One region of the Halomonas sp. 5021 genome, then DNA from elsewhere that is predicted to be linked to it. Evidence: predicted binding sites of a transcription regulator. Region 1 holds the regulator's gene; each other region holds the start of a gene.
The links. The regulator LexA, encoded in region 1, represses DNA repair genes until DNA is damaged. The targets are predictions, from matches to a motif close to TACTGTNTANNTANACAGTA.
Positions count from the first base shown of each region.

Region 1 (6,792 bases):
GCGGTGGCTTCCGGTCGTATTGTGATGCAACCCGCTACCTTGAAACAGCTCAGCGAGGGTGCTTTACCCAAGGGTGATGTGTTGGCCACCGCCCGTATTGCGGGAATCCAGGCAGCAAAGCGCACCCATGAATTGATCCCGCTGTGCCACTCGCTGGCACTTTCCAAAGTGGCCATAGAGTTTGATGTCGACCCCGATGAAAGCTGTGTTCATGTGACCGCGAACTGCCGGTTGAATGGCCGCACAGGTGTCGAGATGGAAGCGTTGACGGCCGTCTCCGTGGCCTGTTTAACGCTTTACGATATGTGCAAGGCGGTCGACAAAACCATGCGCATCGACGCGGTGCAACTGGATAGCAAAAGCGGTGGTCAGCGGGGAGATTATCAGCGCGAAGAAGCGCCTGAAACGGCGACACCGATTGTAACGGGTCAGGGAACAGCCGGCGAAGTGAGCCTGGGCGGTCGCTGTCATTCGCCCTGCGTGCTGGTCAAGTTTCTTGCCGAACTACGCGAGCAGTTGGGTGAAAATGAGCGTGTAGTGACTTTCGATCAACTCGAAAGCCGCGATATAGCGGGCCTCAAAGTAGCGCTGGCGACTCAGGATGAACGTTTTCAGCTGTTGCAGGACCAGCGCACGCTATGTGCCATCAATCAGGTCATGGCCAATGATGATGCGCGAATTACCGACGATGACGAGGTTGCTTTCTTTCCGCCGGTCACCGGGGGCTGAAAATGGACATTACCATCCGCGTTCAAGAGGCGCCTTTTGACATGGCGTATGGCTATGAAGCCAGCATTGGGGGCCGCACGGATATTGGCGGCGTCGTCAGCTTTACCGGCCTGGTGCGTGATTTTAACGAAACACCCGATGTCACGGGATTGACCCTGGAGCATTATCCAGGCATGACCGAGTCAACCTTACAGCGTATTGCGGAAGAGGCGGGAGAACGCTGGGCACTAAGCGCCGTTACGATTATTCACCGTGTCGGCCACATGCGCCCCGGCGATGCGATCGTCAGAGTGCTGGTAGCGAGTGCCCATCGTCGCGAAGCCTTCGAAGCCTGCGATTTCATCATGGACTGGCTAAAGACTCAGGCACCGTTCTGGAAGAAAGAACATGGTCGCCACGGGGACTACTGGGTCAAGGAACGCCACTCGGATATCGAGGATGCTGCCCGCTGGTAGTCTCCGGGGAGCCAGCTTTGGGGTCGGCTAATCGTCCGCCACTGTCGCTGGCAGCTCGCTGGCCATAATCTGCAGGTGGACTTCAGGTAAATGCTGCAGCCGTTCTGCCAGCCAGGCAATCAAGCGGGGCTGAAGGCCCAGGCGCAGATCCGCCAACGTGTCGGCGTGGAGTTCGGCAAGCTGATCATCCAGCCATTCGCTGAAACTGTCTTCGTCGAATGAATTGGCACTTGTATTGTCCAGCATCAGGCGCCCGACGCGCGCCCACCCGGTTTGAGTGGCGGTCACCGGTAACGCAAGATAGAGGCTGCCGCGTCGTGGGAGGGTGCTGTTTTCGCTCTCCAGTCCAGGGTGGGGTACTACGCTGTTCTGGCTGACGATGCATGGCGGTTGCGGGTAGTGCTGCTCGTGATGCAGTCCATGCTGATCGAAGCGGATCAAGTCGCCATTGACCGGCGCCAAGGGGGCTTGAATACCCAGGGACGCGGCCAGCTGCTGGTGGGCCTGTTGATGAAGGCTTTCACCATGAACCGGCAACAGGTGGCTTGGCGTCAGCCATTGATAAAAGCGGGTGATTTCGTCCTGTGCCGGATGTCCGGTCGCGTGAAGCTGCGGATGACTGAACTCATCGAATAGCTCGACGCCCAACTGCTGAAGGCGCTTTTTCAACTGCCCGATGGGCCTCTCGTTACCCGGAATGGCCTTGGCGGAAAAAATCACGTTGTCACCAGGCTGTAAATCCACGTGAGGATGACGCCCCTGGGCAAGTCGCTGCAGGGCGGCGCGTGGCTCACCTTGGCTGCCGGTGGCAATGACCACGACTTCATCGGGCGGCAAATAACCCAGGTCATGGGCGGGCACGATGGCAGGAAAATCGTCCAGATAGCCGAGGCCGCGTGCGACACCCACCATGCGCTCCATCGAGCGCCCCATCAGGCTGACGCGCCGCCCGCACTGGTAGGCGGCACGGCCAATCGCCAACACCCGGGCGAGATTACTGGCAAAGCAGGAGACAATGATCCGGCCTTCGCAGTTGGCGAGCGTCTCGACCAGCGCTTTGGCGACATCGCCTTCGCTGCCTGAGTGGCCGGGTAGAGGGGCATTCGTGGAATCCCCCACTACCAAATCAACCGGCGCTAAGGCCTTGAATTGCGTCTGATCGATCGGCGCGCCGATAATTGGATCAGGGTCGAGCTTCCAATCGCCACTGTGCAATACACGATAGCGGCCTGCCATGACCATCAGCGAGCAGCTCTCGGGTATCGAGTGTGGAACCGCCAGGAAGCGCAGGGTGAAAGGCCCGCTTTCCAATGCCTCACCTGGCTCGACCACATGAATGGCGGCGCTTGAGAGCTGATGTTCGGCAAACTTCAGGCGCAACAAGCCTGCCGCCAGCGGCGTTGCATAAATGGGGCATTGCCAGTGGGGCCAGAGCCAGGCGACCGCCCCAATGTGGTCTTCATGGCCGTGGGTGATGTAGAGCGCTTGCGGGGCAATGCCCAGGGCTTTGGGGGTTTCCAGGTTGGGCACCTGCAGTGGCGCATTGGGTAGATCCTGGCGAATCATCATGCCGCAATCCACGACGATCCAGTGATCTTCGTACCCATACAGCGTCAGGTTCATGCCAATTTCCCCGCAGCCGCCTAACGGCAAGAGGCGTAAGGGAGGGCGACGACGGGGACGAATATGAACGCGCGGTGGATGCATCAGATTAATAAAGCCTAGAAAGTAATTGGTTAACTATACGGGATGGGGCGGGCGGCTAACAATCACTGCCATTAAGGGCGGTGATTGCGAGCGCTTCATTCGGTACACTAGACGTTTGTTTAATGCCAGCGGACGGCCCGATCATCGTCGCCCGGCAAACCGTGAAGAGTAATGACTATGTCGCATTTTTATCGTTTGGTGGTGTCCTGCCCGGACCAGGTGGGGATCGTCGCGAAGGTATCGAGTTTTATCGCGGACCAGGGAGGGTCGATTACCGAGGCCAGCCAGCATTCCGATCTGGAAACCGGGCGTTTTTTCATGCGCTACGAAATATTGGCGGATTCGCTGGGTATGTCGGCAGAGGCATTACGTTCAGCCTTCGAGCCGGTGGCGGAGCGGTTTGACATGGACTGGGCGCTGGTCGATACCCGGAAACGGCAGCGGGTTGTCCTGATGGTTTCGCGAGAATCCCATTGCCTTGTCGATTTGCTTTACCGCTGGCAGGTGGGTGAGCTGGACTGCGATATCGTGGGTGTGATTTCCAACCATGACGACATGCGTTCGTTAACGGAATGGTACGGAATACCGTATCACCATGTGCCGGTGGATCCGGCAGACAAGACTGCGGCCTTTGAGCAGGTGCAGGCGCATATTGATGATGCCCGGGCCGACAGTATCGTGCTGGCTCGCTACATGCAGATATTACCGCCAGCGTTGTGTGAACGATATGCGGGGCAGGTCATTAATATCCACCACAGTTTTCTGCCGTCTTTTGCTGGCGCCAAACCCTATCACCAAGCCTACCAGCGTGGCGTCAAGTTGATAGGGGCTACCTGCCATTACGTGACTCAGGAGTTGGATGCAGGGCCCATCATCGAGCAGGACATTCACCGGGTCAGCCACTGTCATACGCCGACCGATCTGGTACGTTTTGGCCGCGATGTTGAAAAAGCCGTCCTCGCGCGCGGTCTTCGCTGGCATCTGGAAGACCGCGTGCTGGTGCATGGCAACAAGACCATCGTGTTCAGCTAGCCGAGCGCCTGGCCATTGCCACCGCGAATAACGCCGACCCCAACCCCTTCGATATCAAGTGGTTGGGTGCGTAGGTCGATATGGATAGGGTCGAAGTCGGGGTTTTCAGCGATCAGGGTGACGTGATTCCCGTCGCGTTTGAAACGCTTGACGGTGACTTCGTCTTCCAGCCGGGCGACGACAATCTGGCCATCCCGAACGCGCTGGGTGCGGTGGACGGCGAGAAGGTCGCCTTCGAGGATGCCGACGTTCTGCATCGACAGCCCGCGAACGCGCAACAGATAATCTGCTCTGGGCGTGAAGTAGTCGGCGGGCAGCGGGCAGTAGCGATCAATATGCTCAGCGGCCAGGATAGGGCTACCCGCCGCGACTTCGCCAATGATAGGCAGGCCGTTGGCAGGGTCTGCACCTGAGGCTGGCAGCACGTCTGGCGTTTCCTGGTGTTCCTGGTTGGGCAGGCGTATGCCGCGCGACGTATTGCGAATGATGCGAATGACGCCTTTACGCTCAAGTGCGCGTAAGTGTTCTTCTGCCGCATTGGGTGAACGGAACCCCAGTGCCTTGGCTATTTCAGCCCGGGTGGGCGGATAGCCGAGCTCAGCCATGGTCTTGACAATAAAGTCGAACACGTTTTGTTGACGAACAGTTAATGGCCGCGACATACCAGCCTCCAGATTGAATAAGTGAGCAAGACTGCGTTCCTGTTTACCTATCAGTATGTAGTCAACAGTCAGTATGTAGTTAACAGTATGTGGTTAAGTATACAGCATGTTCTCCTGTCCAGTATATAATGGGGGTAAGGCAGCTAACAAATTGATGTATATGAAGATGCAAAGCGGCGTTGGATAAGGGTTGGGTGTTCAGGTATACGTTGAGAGGTAACAAACGATAACGTAGTATCCTGGTTTGTTTAAAACATCCGTTTTTTATGGCCCGCTTTTTGGCCCGTCTTATGGAGAGCAGCATGGCTCAATCGGATACGGTGACCCGCATTCTGGATACTGCTGAAGTGCTTTTTGCAGAGCGCGGCTTTGCCGAAACCTCTTTACGCAACATCACCAGCAAGGCTCGGGTCAATCTTGCTGCGGTGAACTATCACTTCGGATCCAAGAAGGCGCTCATCCAGGCGGTGTTTGCTCGCTACCTGGATCCGTTTTCCCAACGTTTTCATGGCGCTCTGGACGAACTCGAAGCGCGCTACGAGGGTCGTGACATCCCCCTTGAAGTGCTCCTCGAAACCATGGCCACAACCGTGCTGACGGTGCCTGCCGAACGCAATAGTCTCAAAGTCTTCATGCGTTTGCTGGGGCTTGCGTACAGCCAGGCTCAGGGGCATTTACGACGCTACATCCAGCAGCAATACGGTGATGTGTTCAGCCGTTTCACCGAACTGGTTCGCCGTGCGACACCGGATCTGCCCGACGCTGAGCGCTTCTGGCGGCTACACTTTATGCTGGGTACCGTCATCTTTACGCTTTCGGGACTGGATGCGCTGCGCGATATTGCCGAAAAGGATTACCACCAGCATGTCTCGGTCCGCGACCTGGTTCGCCGACTGCGGCCGGTAGTGGTGGCGGCGATGAACGCGCCATTACCTGATGAGAAGGACATTGAGCACCATGCAGACACCGTCGCTCATTGAAATGCCGCCCCGCGAGGGGCTATGGCTGGAAATCGCCGCCCAGTCGCAGAGCTTGCGCGTCTGGCAAGGCGATATGTGTCGCCATGAGTGTGAAATTTCTACCGGGCGCCAGGGCATGGGTAATCGGCAGGGCAGTGGTCAAACGCCGCTTGGCTGGCACTATATTCGTGCCGCCATTGGTACTGATGCCCCGGAAAACGCGGTCTTTAAAGGCCGCCGCTGGACGGGCGAAGTATTTGACGCCGAGCTGGCGGCGGCGTTTCCCGAGCGAGACTGGATTCTGACGCGCATTCTATGGCTGTGTGGCCTGGAACCGGGGATAAACCGCGGTGGTCAGGTCGACTCCCAGCGACGCTATATTTATCTGCACGGTACGCCGCCGAATGAGCCCATGGGTCAACCAGCCTCTCATGGATGCGTGCGGCTGCGTAATGCAGATCTTCTTTGGCTTTTCGAGCATGCTGGACCTGGAACGCCTGTCTGGTTACACGACAGCCGCTGATCGTTGGACTCCTCGCTAATCATCGTCTAGAGTTAGCGCCTTTTTTGGACACCCCGCTATGACACATCCTTTGGGCTCGGTCATGTTGGACCTTGAAGGGACAACGTTGACCACCGCAGAAAGGCAGTTGTTGAAATCGCCCTCGGTGGGTGGCGTCATCTTGTTTTCGCGCAATGTGGAAGATGCCCACCAGGTCAGAGACCTGTGCAGCGAGGTGCGTAAGCTACGCCCCAACGTGTTGCTGGCAGTGGATCAGGAAGGCGGTCGCGTTCAGCGTATCAAGCAAGGACTGACGCGCCTGCCACCAATGGCTCGGCTGGGTGAGTATTACCAGAAGAATCGTGCGGCGGCTCTGGGGCTTACCCAGGACACCGGTTGGCTCCTGGGCATGGAAATGGCCGCCTGCGGGTTGGATATCAGCTTTGCTCCGGTACTGGATATCGATAGCGGTCTCTCCAGCGTCATCGGCGACCGCAGTTTTGGCTCGGAGGCCACGCAAGTCAGTGAACTGGGTGGCGCGCTGGTAGCCGGGCTGCATGAAGCCGGTATGGCAGCGATCGGCAAGCATTTTCCCGGTCATGGCGGCGTAGCGGCAGACTCGCATCTCGCCTTGCCCGTCGATGACCGGCCTTTTGAGACGCTCAAGCAACACGATCTGGTGCCTTTCAGCACCCTGGCCAAGAAGCTTGATGGTGTCATGCCAGCCCACATTGTGTACTCGGCAT
Region 1 covers NZ_JAXOVU010000006.1:185,640-192,431, forward strand. The annotation lists gene moaC (cyclic pyranopterin monophosphate synthase MoaC) at 1-729, shown strand, start outside; gene moaE (molybdopterin synthase catalytic subunit MoaE) at 732-1,184, shown strand; gene R3F64_RS11965 (ribonuclease J) at 1,212-2,807, opposite strand; gene purU (formyltetrahydrofolate deformylase) at 3,069-3,923, shown strand; gene lexA (transcriptional repressor LexA) at 3,920-4,585, opposite strand; gene R3F64_RS11980 (TetR/AcrR family transcriptional regulator) at 4,888-5,565, shown strand; gene R3F64_RS11985 (L,D-transpeptidase) at 5,543-6,067, shown strand; gene nagZ (beta-N-acetylhexosaminidase) at 6,126-6,792, shown strand, end outside.

Region 2 (6,792 bases), on a different contig from region 1:
TACGGCGACAGTTGAGCCACGAAGTAGGCGGTTTTTGTTCAAGGCCAACATGCAATAACTATGCTGGCATAGTTGATGATTCATGTGGACATCCTAACCAAGGTGATGCTGCTCATATAAAAGCCGAAAAACCGGGTCAGGCCCGCTATGATGAAAATCAAAATGAAAACGAGCGCAATTCTGCATCTAACGGCATTTGGCTATGCCCTATGTGTCATCGTCAAATTGACAGATATGAACATTCTTTTACACCTGAACTCTTATACAGTTGGAAAGAAGAAGCAATTAAGCGAATTAAACAAAAAGGGACTGGCAACCAACCTATCTATATTGGATTTGATTGGCGAACTGAGGTTAAGACTGCAATCAGATTTTGTGAAAATATGAAAACAACAATAAACAAGCTTAGTTTACTAAATTTTAATAAGGACTTTCAAAACATTGCGATAGTCAGTGATGAGCTTAGACTTGAAATAGTAAATCAATGTCGAAAATCCATCGCAAACCAGTGGAATAATAGGTCTAGCGACTGGTGCTATGAGGAAGGATTACAGCTACGGCAGCAAGAAATAATACGTATTTTCAATGTACTGGACTCACAACTACCTAAGGGTTATGACAGTACCCCATGCATTGTTGATTTAACAACATGGCAGGATAATGAAGGAAATATACATTTCAACGACCCCGCAGCATCTACAATAGCCTTACTTGTTGAAACTTATAACGATTTCATAAACTATACCAACTCAATATAGTAAATATCTATTATTCACTGTTTTATTGGAACTCCCCAGCCATTCCATGGCCGGGGGTTCTTAATGCCGCATCCTTCTGACGAGCCGGATTCCGTCCCGCGTGCTTCAAGGCGACACCCTCAGAGTGGCAAATTTCTTCTCAGGATGATGTAAGCCATTACCCACAGCGCGTGTAAGAAATCGCTTACACGGCCCAGCACCTCGCCTGCCTGACCACCACCCCCTTGAACTGCTGCGCGTTCACAAAGTAGCCCTGCCCGCCGTTGGGTGGCAACAACCGGCAACGGCTACCAGCGCGATGGGATTTAAACAGTCGGTACTCGCCTTCTATCTCAGCCACCACCAGATCGGCGTGGCCAAGCGAGCGCGCTTCGTCCACCACCAGCACGTCGCCTTCCATCAACGGCCCGCCTGGATGCGCTTCCTCGCTAATCTCCACCAGAAAACAGCTCGGGGTAAATTTTCGCCTGTCCATTTCCGCTACCGCCGGATGATCAATGCCCACCACGGCTGGCCCCAAGTAAGTCACTCGCATTCTCTCCCCCTGTGCTTGCTCGATGTTTGGCGACGTACATTAGCGTTTGCCTGTCGCTTTCCCTGTAGCCAATACTGTATAAATAAGCAGTCTTACACAAGTATCAGGAGGCAAAAATGATCGGGCTGGTGGACTGCAACAACTTCTACGTGAGCTGCGAGCGGGTGTTCAATCCCAGGCTCAACGGCCGCGCCGTGGGCATCATGTCCAACAACGACGGTTGCATCGTGGCCCGGTCCAACGAGCTGAAAGCCATGGGCGTGGAGATGGGCACCCCGGCGCACCATGTCCGCCACCTGGTGGACCGCGGCGAGGTTATTCTCTACTCATCCAATTACGAGCTCTACGGCGATATGTCCCATCGCGTACAAGCCACCCTCGAGCAGGAAACCGCTGGCGTGGAGCCCTACTCCATCGATGAGATGTTCGTGCGCATGGACGGCTTCACGCCCGAGGCGCTGCTGGAACATGCCAAGAGCCTGCACTGGAAAATCCACCGCTACACCGGCATTCCTGTGTGCGTGGGCGTGGCGGCAACCCACACCCTGGCCAAGCTGGCCAACCGCATCGCCAAAAAGCACCCCGGCTACCCGGGCGTGTGTATCTTCCATGCGGATAGCGACGAGGCCAAACACCTGCTGCAACAGATCGAGGTAGGCGATGTATGGGGCATTGGCCGCCGCCTGAACGAGCGCCTGCAGATCCTCGGCATCAAAACCGCCTGGGATCTCCGCGAGGCCGACGCCAAGCGCCTGCGGCGCAAGTTCTCGGTGAACATGGAGCGCACGGTACTGGAGCTGCGCGGCATCAGCTGCTTGGAAATGAACGACCTGCACGAACCCAAGAAGCGCATCATGACCAGCCGATCGTTCGGCCGCCCCACGCCGCACCTGCAAGACCTACAGGGCGCCATTCGCCAGCACGCCCAACGCGGCGCCGAAAAGCTACGCGAACAGCAAAGCCTCGCCCGCGCCGTGTTGGTGTTTCTCAAAACCGACCGCTTCCGGCCCGACCTGCCTCAATACTCGCCCAGCCTAGTGGTGGAAATGGAGCGCCCGAGCCAGGACACTCGCGACATTCTCCACGCCGCCCAGGAGGCGCTACGCAAGATCTACCGGCCCAAATATGGCTACAAGAAGGCAGGCGTGATGATGCTCGACCTGACCGACGAAAATCGCCAGCAGCTCAGCCTGATGGACACCCCGCAAACGGAAGAAGAACGCCAGCGCAGCCACAAGCTAATGGCCACCATGGACGCGCTCAACGAGAAGATGGGAAAGGGTACAGTCCGCCTGGGGCTACCGGAAAAGAACGCCCCCTGGCACCTACGCTGCGCCCACCGCAGCCCCCGTTACACGACGAACTGGGATGAGCTGATGCGGGCGTACACGGATGAGGTGGCGGCTAAAAAATCAGCCTGGCCATGAAGGCAGCGAGGTATTAAAATGTGTTTCAATCATGAAATAAAGAAATAACGCAACGAGGGTGTGCCTACTCGGCCAAGAGACGTTAGAATCCCACCCTTTCAAGAACATCCATCCCGAGAGGGAATTAAGGTTTAAGGTAACGTCATGCCAACAGCAGTGTCACTTTTCTCAGGTTGCGGAGGCTCAGACGCTGGCATCATCAATGCTGGCTTTGATGTGCTGATGGCCAACGATGTGTTGGCATACGCGCAGGCAGTATATGAGCACAACCACCCAGAGACTGACTACCGCTTAGGCGACATCAGCAAAATAGAAAATTTTCCAGATGCTGAGTTATTGGTTGGCTGCTACCCCTGTCAAGGATTCAGTCAAGGCGGCGTTCGCGACGCTAACAGAAAAATCAACACGCTGTATCTTGAATTTGCACGCGCGCTGAGGCAGATACGGCCCAAGGCATTCATTGTTGAGAATGTATCTGGCATGGTGCGTAAAAATTACGCCTACCTCCTCCAGGACCAGGAGCGGGTATTTACTGAAGCTGGTTACAACGTTTCATTCCAAGTGCTTAATGCAGCCGACTTCGGCGTTGCCCAAGAACGTAAGCGGATTTTCATCGTCGGTATACGAGACGACTTTGGTATTGAGTATGAATTCCCACAGCCAACCCATGGCGTGCTGGGCGGCACTCCAAAAAAGACAATTCATGACGCCATCGGTGGAATGCCCGAATGGCCAGAAGGCGAGTTCTACGACCTAGACTTCCACTGGTACTACTTATCAAGAAACCGGCGTAACGAATGGGCAGATCAGTCAAAAACGATTGTGGCTAATCCTCGGCATATGCCGCTTCATCCAATGAGCCCGCCGCTAGAAAAGCTTGAGCATAACGTTTGGCGTTTCGCGCACGATGGGCCAGCACGCCGCTTCAGTTACCGGGAGGCCGCTAAGCTGCAAGGCTTTGGCGACCTAATGTTTCCAGAGCATAAATACGGAAGCATGAGCATGCGATACAAAGTGGTAGGAAATGCTGTACCACCGCCTCTCTTTGAAGCGGTGGCCGAGTCATTGCCAGATATCTGGGATTAATGAAAGGAAGTCGAAAGTGCTTCGCTTATCGTTTCTGTCTTTAAAACTTCTTGAATATCAAGCTGGTACTGCTTTGCAATTCTCATAATCCTAAAACGATCTACTACAATCGACGGTGAGAAATCGGAGTACTTTAGCCAATCCTTTCCATCGTTCGTCAACATAGACTGTGGCATAAAGTAATAACAAGCCCATGCGTAACCGACTCTTAGATGCAGACCAAGCTTGCCAGGAGAAGCTTCCAACATCTTCATACCAAATTCTTCCGCAGTACATCCACATTGAGCAAATGCCATAGGTATGAGGTTTCGTTCATCAGACATAGGGTGCCAAGCGACCAAGTCGAGTCCACCATCACCATAATCTCTATCGCTAAAGTGACTTCTTTTAGCTGATAGCTCTCCTCTTACATCATTAGCTAGCAGTAAAAGTTTGTCATAAAGATGTCCACTGTATCTACTCGATTTATCTTTTCCAAACGGATAAACCATCCACCCTTTTGGCATCAAACATTTAAAAATCTCAAGACTGACTTCTTCAAATGGACCAGTCAGCTCATGGCGACGAGACCGAGGGCAATATCGAAGTGCGGAAGATATTAAAAGCTGTATATAAAAATAATGCCATTCAGTAAGATCTTCTTTTAAATATATTGCCTGCAATTCATCATCAAAATAGAATGGATAAAGATCTTCACCAAAATTACGCAATCTGCTTTTTAAGTGAAGAAATCTTTCATAAGTTTTCTGATGTAGGCGATCATTTACAATCGGGACAGAGTGATATATTTCATCGTGTTCAAACTCATTTATATCTAAGCCCAAGTCATCAGCAAATTCTTCGTCCGATATATCGTCTGCATCATCTCTTGTATCGGTCATTTCCTCCTGGGTTTCCATTAAGTCAGAACGTGAAAAACTTTTATCAGGGTGCACTAAACAACGAAGTTCAATATAGTCACACCATACGAAAACATCTGACAAACGAGGTAACAACGACAACTTAGTGAAAATCTCTTTACTCATCGTCAAGCCGCCCCTGGATTACAGAACGAATACTCTTAGATAAATCAAATATGCTTTGTATTTCATCTCTATGACTCTGGTCAACCTCACCGACAGATGGAAGCGTCTCATAGGCCAAATTAAGTTTCTTTTTAGCTGCCTCTAGCATTTGTGAGAAAGCAACCTGAGGACCTTCTGTCATTAGAAATGCTTCATTAAGATCACCTTTTTTCTTTAAATTAGCGACTGCGTCAGGATTTGCAACTACCGCGGAAAGGTCTTTGAGCTTCCTAGAGTCAGACACTATTGTATTCCCTTGCTGATCTTGAGAGTAGATCCAAGAAAATATATCTCTCAGCTTATCATCATCGACATTTTCGCAAAAAGTATCAACCTTACTATCCAACCCCAAATAATCAGATATATTTCTATAGCCAATTGAAGTGGTTAGCAACGTAAACTCTATACTTTTCTCATTAACGCCGGGCAGATGAAAAAACTCTTGCTCTCTAGCTTTATCATAAAGCTCTAAGCCAGTTAGCATGGTACCAACGTAATCAGACCTACTTCCAATTTCTTTAGCTAACATTTTTAACTGCTGATCTTCTGGTTCATCAGCGTAAATATCTTCTCTCAATTGTTTCAAATATCTAGCTTTAGCTAAAGGACCCCATGCTTTTATTCCCGTAATATGTCTAAACCCTAAATACCTTAAAATCTCCCTTCTTTCCGAGAATACGATGCATGGCACTTTTTCTGGCTTTTGTTCAGCTTCTTCAACAATAGAAATTATTGTTTTCAACCTTTTAGGTATCGCAAGCTCACCATTGAGTAATTTCAACGCAGCTAAACGGCGATTCCCTTCAACCACATAGTATTGATCACTATCATCTATTTGGGCTACCAAAAGAGGCTCACCAGCAAAATAACCTTGAACTCCAATACTTTGCATTATTTCAGCTACACGCTCATCACGTATCATTTTTTCTAAAATAATGCTTTCTTCACCAGATGATATTTCTCTAGGAAAACGCGGATTTTCAGGATCAAAAAATAGTTGGTTAGTATTAATTTCTTTAGGATGAGGAGAACTGGTCATAAAACCCCCTTTTTATATAAACATAATTGAAATACTTAACGACTTCACACAACCCGCCCAATCCGAATCTCACACCGCCCCAGAATCTCCACATCGTGCATATCCTGCGGCTTGATCATCTCCGGCTGGTAGTGGTCGTTGTCGCTGATCAGATACAGCGCGCCGCCCGCCAGGCGCTGTACCCGCTTGATCCGTCTTTCCCCGCTCACCAGTAGTAAAAACACGCCTTCCTGTTTCGGGTCGCGGTTGCTGCGATCCACCAATACCCAATCACCATCGTCCAGCGTGCCGAGCATCGAATCGCCGCGCACTTTCACGCCGACCACCTGGGCCGGGTCCAGCCCCTGGTCGGAAAGCTCTGCCGTGGAAAAGTACAGCGTGGTTTGCACTGGCTCGCCTTCAAAGCTGCGCCCTGCCCCGGCCGCGGCTTCGATGTCGTACATCTTCACCGGCGAAAGATCCGGCGATGGTTCACTTAACGGCAACCCCAATGGTTGCGCGTTGGGTGTGCCTGAACGATGGCCCTTGAGCACATAAAAGATATCAACGCCTTCGTCTGACACTGCCGACAAGTACGCAGAATCAGGGCTGCTAGCGCCTTTCTCATATTTAATTTGTGTCGTTTTACCCACGCCACCGATCTGGGCCAGAGCCGTTTGGCTCAACCCAATCCGCTCGCGTTCTTCTTTCAGGCGCTCGCCAATGTTCATTTTTATGAACCATCCTTATTGACAGGTTCATTTTTGTGAACCATTCTATCGATGTCTTTCAGATCACAACACATAGCTAGGGAGCCACTGCCATGGCCACACCTGCCAAACCTACACCGCTTCACCCCAAAACCGTGACCTATCGCGGCGTCACCGTTGAGCTGGAGCGTTGC
Region 2 covers NZ_JAXOVU010000008.1:35,214-42,005, forward strand. The annotation lists gene R3F64_RS13365 (HNH endonuclease) at 12-758, shown strand; gene R3F64_RS13370 (hypothetical protein) at 943-1,293, opposite strand; gene R3F64_RS13375 (Y-family DNA polymerase) at 1,410-2,720, shown strand; gene R3F64_RS13380 (DNA cytosine methyltransferase) at 2,865-3,806, shown strand; gene R3F64_RS13385 (hypothetical protein) at 3,803-4,831, opposite strand; gene R3F64_RS13390 (ParB N-terminal domain-containing protein) at 4,824-5,909, opposite strand; gene R3F64_RS13395 (XRE family transcriptional regulator) at 5,954-6,619, opposite strand; gene R3F64_RS13400 (hypothetical protein) at 6,712-6,792, shown strand, end outside.
Region 2: a site for LexA is predicted at 1,366-1,385, ahead of R3F64_RS13375 (Y-family DNA polymerase). Genes of this name have one in related genera too.

Region 3 (6,792 bases), on a different contig from region 1:
CGCCCAGCGCATAGCCGGCCACCTGGCCATGCGCCCCATCCTTGCCCAACCCAGGCAGCACCAATACCGCCATTCCGCTGAGCGCTAATACAATCGCCCCTGCTCGATAGAGCGAAAACCGCTCACCCAGCAGCAATATCCCGCCTACCGCCATGAACACTGGTGTCAGTTGAGCGAGCAGCGTGGCCTCGGCAACCGGCAATATCGCGACCGCCGCAAAGGAGGCGAACATGGCCGCCGCTCCCAACCCCGAGCGCAGAGCATGACCCAGCGGACGACGCGTTGCCAGGCCACGAGGGAATTCATGGCGCAAGGCCAGAAACACCACGATCGGCAACAACGCAAACAGCGAGCGAAAAAACACCGACTGGCCGACCGGCACAGCATCGCTGACCGCCTTGATGCTTACCAGCATGCCGGTAAACAGAAGACCTGACAGGACCCTGAGCAAAATCCCTGTTACGGGCCTATCCTGAAGGTTATCCATGATGCGCAGCACTCCCCATACAGCAAAAACCCCCGGCGGACCGAGGGTTTTTGCGCTTAACAGCCGACGGTTGGCTATCTCCCCAACATTACGGCTTCATCTCTTCAAAAAACTTCTTCACGCTGTCGAAGAAGCCGGTTTTCTTGGGTGAATGGTGGCTGTTGCTTCCGTCCAGGCTTTCCTGGAACTGGCGCAGCAGGTTCTTTTGTTCCTCGCTGAGCTTGACGGGCGTTTCCACCACGACTTTGCACAGCAGGTCGCCAGGGACGCCGCCGCGAACCGGCTTGACGCCCTTGCCCTTGAGCCGGAACATCTTGCCGGTTTGGGTTTCCGGCGGAATCTTCAGCTTCACTCGACCATCGAGTGTCGGCACTTCCAGCTCACCGCCCAATGCTGCATCGACGAAATTGATCGGCACGTCACATTGCAGGTGCTTGCCATCACGCTGGAAGATATGGTGCGGCTTGATGGCCACCTGGACGTACAGGTCGCCTGGCGGGCCGCCATTGATGCCGCTTTCGCCTTCCGCGTTCAGGCGGATACGGTCGCCGGTATCCACACCCGGCGGGATTTTCACCGACAGTGTCCGGGTCTCGCGCACGCGCCCTTCGCCGTTACACTTGTGACACGGCACCTTGATGTGCTGGCCTGAGCCATGGCAGGTCGGGCAGGTTTGCTGAACCGCAAAAAAGCCCTGCTGCATACGCACCTGGCCGTGGCCATGGCAGGTGGGGCAGGTATCTTTGCTTGACCCCGGTTCAGCACCGCCGCCGTCACAACGGTCACATTCAATATGGCGCGGCACACGGATATCAACCGTGGTACCGGAGACCGCATTTTCCAGGTCCAACTCCAGGTTATAGCGCAGGTCAGAACCGCGCGCCGGGGCATTGGGACCACGACGACGCCCGCCGCCACCGCCGAAAATATCGCCAAACACATCGCCGAAAATGTCGCTGAAATCGCCAGCGCCACCGCCGCCGAAACCACCGCCACCAAAGCCACCGCCCTGGCCATCGACACCGGCATGACCAAACTGGTCGTAGGCCGCACGTTTTTCGCTATCGGTCAGGACTTCGTAGGCTTCTGACACTTCGCGGAATTTTTCCGCGGCAGTATCGTCTTCCGGGTTGCGGTCGGGGTGATATTTTTGCGCAAGGCGACGGTAGGCCTTCTTGATCTCTTTCTGATCGGCCCCTTTGTCGACACCCAGGATTTCATAATAATCGCGTTGGGACATGGGTCCTACGCCTCTTGGTTAGCTACGCATTCAACTGCACATTTAACTATGTGTTAACGACAGAGTATTTAAGACACAGTATTTAACGACACATTAAGCTTTTTGCGTCTTTGACGTGGAAACAGCAACGCGGGAGTTGCCTCCCGCGTCGCCGCCTACCTCGTCAGAAAGAGCGCTTACTGCTTTTTCTGATCGTCGTTGACTTCTTCATACTCGGCGTCGACCACGTCTTCATCGGGCTTGGCGTTGCCCTGCTCGGCACCTTCCTCACCCGGCTGCTCGGCGCCTTCAGCCTGCTCGGCGTACATCTTCTGTGCCAGCTGGCCAGACGCTTCAGTGAGTGCGTCGAGTTTCTGCTGGATCAGCTCCTGGTCATCGCCTTTGGTAGCTTCTTCCAGCTCGGTGATCGCGGTTTCGATGGATTGCTTCTCGTCATCGGTCGCCTTGTCACCAGCTTCTTCCAGCGTCTTGCGGGTGGCGTGGATCATGCCGTCCGCCTGATTACGCAACTGCACCAGCGCCTCGAACTTCTTGTCTTCGTCGGCGTGGGCTTCGGCGTCGCGTACCATCTGCTCGATCTCGTCTTCGGTCAGGCCGCTGGACGCCTTGATGACGATCGACTGTTCTTTGCCGGTCGCCTTGTCTTTCGCGGAGACGTTCAGGATACCGTTGGCATCCAGGTCGAAGGCCACTTCGATCTGCGGCACGCCGCGCGGCGCCGGCGGAATATCGGCAAGGTCGAAGCGACCCAGCGACTTGTTCTGCGACACTTGCTTGCGCTCACCCTGGACGGCGTGGATGGTCACTGCCGTCTGGTTGTCATCCGCCGTGGAGAAGGTTTGCGTCTTCTTGGTCGGGATGGTGGTGTTTTTCTCGATCAGCGGCGTCATCACGCCACCCAGGGTTTCGATGCCCAGGGTCAGCGGCGTTACATCGAGGAGCAGCACGTCTTTCACGTCGCCACCCAGAACGCCGCCCTGAATTGCGGCACCCACGGCCACGGCTTCGTCCGGGTTGACGTCTTTACGTGCATCCTTGCCGAAGAACTCAGCGGCTTTTTGCTGAACCAGCGGCATGCGCGTCTGACCACCGACCAGGATAACGTCGTCGATCTCGGAGGCCGACAGGCCGGCATCTTTCAGCGCCATCTTGCAGGGTTCCATCGAGCGCTGCACCAGATCGTCTACCAGCGACTCCAGCTTGGCGCGGGTCACTTTCACGTTCAGGTGCTTCGGACCGGTGTTATCGGCCGTGATATAGGGCAGATTGACATCAGTCTGCTGGGCGCTGGAAAGTTCGATTTTGGCCTTCTCGGCGGCTTCTTTCAGACGCTGCATGGCCAGGTTATCGCCTGACAGGTCAATACCGCTGTCCGACTTGAACTGGTCAACCAGATAGTTGATCAGCGCCAGATCGAAGTCTTCACCACCCAGGAAGGTGTCACCGTTGGTGGCCAACACTTCAAACTGGGTTTCGCCGTCGACATCGGCGACTTCGATGATCGAAATATCAAAGGTACCGCCGCCCAGGTCGTATACCGCGATGGTTTTATCACCGCGTGACTTGTCCATGCCATAGGCAAGCGCCGCTGCGGTCGGCTCGTTGATGATACGCTTGACATCCAGACCGGCGATGCGCCCTGCATCTTTAGTGGCTTGGCGCTGGCTGTCATTGAAGTAAGCCGGCACGGTGATGACCGCTTCGGTGACGGTTTCACCAAGGTAGTCTTCTGCCGTCTTCTTCATTTTCTTGAGCACTTCCGCGCTCACCTGCGGCGGTGCCATTTTCTGGCCTTTCACTTCTACCCAGGCATCACCGTTATCGGCTTCGGTGATCTTGTACGGCACCATCTTGATATCTTTCTGAACAACGTCGTCTTTGAAACGACGGCCAATCAGGCGCTTGATAGCGTAAAGCGTATTTTCAGGATTGGTCACCGCCTGGCGCTTGGCGGCCTGACCGACGAGCGTCTCACCGTCTTCGGTGTACGCAATGATGGACGGCGTCGTACGGCCGCCTTCTGCGTTTTCAATGACTTTTGCACTGTCGCCATCGAGCACCGATACACAGGAGTTTGTGGTGCCCAAATCAATACCAATAATGCGTCCCATAATAAGAACCTCGTATTCGGTTGTTTCAATACATCAAACTGGTTGCGGGATTTCCCGCGGGGTTGCCCCTTTATCTGGGGGCCACCTGAGACTTTTCAAGGCCCTTTTTAGGCCTTTACTGCGTTATGACTCACTCGCTTTCTGACTGACCACGACCATGGCCGGGCGGACCAGGCGTCCATTCAGCAAGTAACCCTTCTGCATGACCTCCATGACCGTATTTGGCTCCTGCTCAGGGTTCGGCACCATCGCCATGGCTTCGTGGACCTGTGGGTCAAACGGCTCGCCCTGGGGATCGATGCTTTCAACGCCAAACTTGCTCAGCACATCCAGCTGCATCTTCAGGGTCATCGAGACCCCTTCGCGATGAACCTCGGAGGCGTCTTCCTGCATCGACTCAAGCGCTTTTTCCAGGCTGTCGATGACCGGCAGAAGCTCTTTAACAAACTTCTCCAAGGCGAATTTGCGCGCCTTTTCAGCCTCATGCTCCGCCCGGCGGCGCACGTTTTGCGCTTCGGCGGCTTCTCTTAGCGACTGATCCTGGGCTTCTGCCAGACGCTGCTCCAGATCCTGCACCTTGGCGGCCAGCGCATCGACTTCAGCCTCATCCTCGACACGATCGACGACGGTTTCATCGTCATTGACAAGGCCTTCCAGTTCGCCTTCAACCAGGCGATCTTCAGCTTCTTGCTCCGGCGTCTCTGCTTCCTGCTCGTGGCGAGCCAGTTCGTCGTCCATCGGGGTTTGCGGTTCTTTTGCCATGCCTAGCTCCTGCAACGTTCGAGAGGCGTGCGATACGCCCAAATAATAAATAGCAACGTAAATTGGCTCTGCACCGTATATGGGGACCATAAAAGCCATCTCAAGTGGGCATTGAAGCGTGTTTTCGACTACTGTATAAAACAACAATATTCAGACGCATTGACTACGCTCGTTCCGCTGCGCCTCAGGAGGCCCTCATGTTGACTCAGCTTGCCATTCGAGATTACGCGATCGTTGAGCACCTGGAACTCGACCTGACCCATGGCATGACCGCCATTACCGGCGAGACCGGGGCCGGCAAATCGATTCTGCTCGGCGCACTGGGCCTTTGCCTGGGCGAACGCGCCGACGCAGGCAGCGTGCGCCATGGCAGCGAACGCACTGACCTCTCAGCGCGTTTTGATATTCAGCATTTGCCCGCGGCAAGCGAGTGGCTTAGCAGCCGCGAACTGCCCAGTGACGAATGCCTGTTAAGGCGGGTGGTAACGGCAAGCGGGCGCTCCAAAGCATGGATCAACGGACAACCGGCCACGATCAGCGACCTCAAAGCGCTTGGGGAACACCTGGTGCAGATTCACGGCCAGCACGCCCACCAGGCGCTGATGCGCGAAGAAACCCATCTCGCACTACTCGACGATTATGCGGGCCTTCGCGACACCGCCCAGCAGCTGGCTGAGACGTACCGTGACTGGCGCAGCGCCAACCGTCGCCTCAAGCAGCGCAAGGAAGCCGGCAGCGAGGTAGAAGCCAAGCGACAGCTGCTGCGCTATCAGGTGGAGGAGCTCGATCAGTTGGGCCTTGCTGAAGGCGAACTGCAAACCCTTGAAGAAGAACAACACTCCCTGGCCCACGCCGATGAAACACTCCGCGAAACGCAGTTTGCTGCTGACTGCTGCGCCAGCGACGAGGGCGGGGCACTATCGTTGCTCAACCAGGCTTATACACATTTAAGCGCCTTGCCGGGCAGCGATAAGGGCACGTTATTTAACACTCTGGCGATGCTCAGCGACGCGCGCATTCAGGTCGAAGAGGCCGCCAGCGAGCTCAACCGCCTCGCCAGCACCACCGAACTCGACCCCGAGCGCCTGGCGTGGGTGGAAGAGCGTTTAGCGGACGTGCACCGTATTGCCCGCAAGCACCATGTGGCACCCGAAGAGGTTTGTGCACTGCATGCGGAGTTGAGCCGGGAAGTGGCCGAACTGGATAACAGCGAGAACGACATCGAGGCCTTGGGTGCCCAGGTAGCGGAACTTCGCGAGCGCTATCGACGTGACGCCAAGCACCTGAGCGAGGGACGCCAGAAAGCCGCCGTCCGTTTGGGGAAGGAGGTCCAGCAGCAGCTAAGTTTCCTGGCCATGGGCAAGGCACGCTTTGAAGTGGAGGTCACGCCCAGGGATACACCGGCGGCGGAAGGCGTCGATCAGGTTCACTTTTTAATCAGCGCCAACCCCGGACAGCCCGCCAGACCGCTCACCAAAGTTGCCTCTGGCGGTGAGCTTTCGCGCATCAGCCTGGCTATCCAGGTCGTCGCCGCGTCTCACTCAACCATACCAAGCCTGGTGTTTGATGAAGTCGACGTCGGGGTTTCCGGTGCCACTGCAGAGATTGTCGGCCAGCTGCTCCGCAAGCTGGGCGAAAACGGCCAGGTAATGACGGTCACCCACCTGCCTCAGGTGGCCGCCCAGGCTCACCAGCACCTGCACATTGAGAAACACGCCCGGCGCGATACCACCCTGACGCACATGGCCCTGCTGGATGAACAGGGCAGAGTCAGCGAGCTGGCCCGCATGCTGGGCGGCATCAAACTCTCGGACCAAACCCTGGCCCATGCCCGTGAAATGCTCAATGCCAGCCAGCGCCAGCCCCACTGACGATGGCGGGTCGAAGGGCTGCTGGGCAACCGTGTATTTCAAGCGCGCAATAAAACGCCCCTAGGCCGCCTGGTATTTAAGCCAGGCAGCCTAGAGGCATTAGGGCGTGCATCAAAGCCTGAGCTAGGGTTAGCCCCTATTTCTTATTAGTCGGCCCGCTGTCCTGGCGTGTTACGTCCGATCCTCGGGGGCGCACGTATAACACCAACGCATGGTCAACTAATTCATAGCCGTGCTCTTCAGCGATTTCTTGCTGGCGTCGCTCAATGATCTCGTCAACGAACTCAACGATTTCACCGCTTTCCAGACACACCATGTGGT
Region 3 covers NZ_JAXOVU010000004.1:221,951-228,742, reverse strand. The annotation lists gene R3F64_RS09675 (DMT family transporter) at 1-487, opposite strand, end outside; gene dnaJ (molecular chaperone DnaJ) at 576-1,727, opposite strand; gene dnaK (molecular chaperone DnaK) at 1,904-3,838, opposite strand; gene grpE (nucleotide exchange factor GrpE) at 3,962-4,600, opposite strand; gene recN (DNA repair protein RecN) at 4,798-6,471, shown strand; gene fur (ferric iron uptake transcriptional regulator) at 6,608-6,792, opposite strand, start outside.
Region 3: a site for LexA is predicted at 4,730-4,749, ahead of recN (DNA repair protein RecN). Genes of this name have one in related genera too.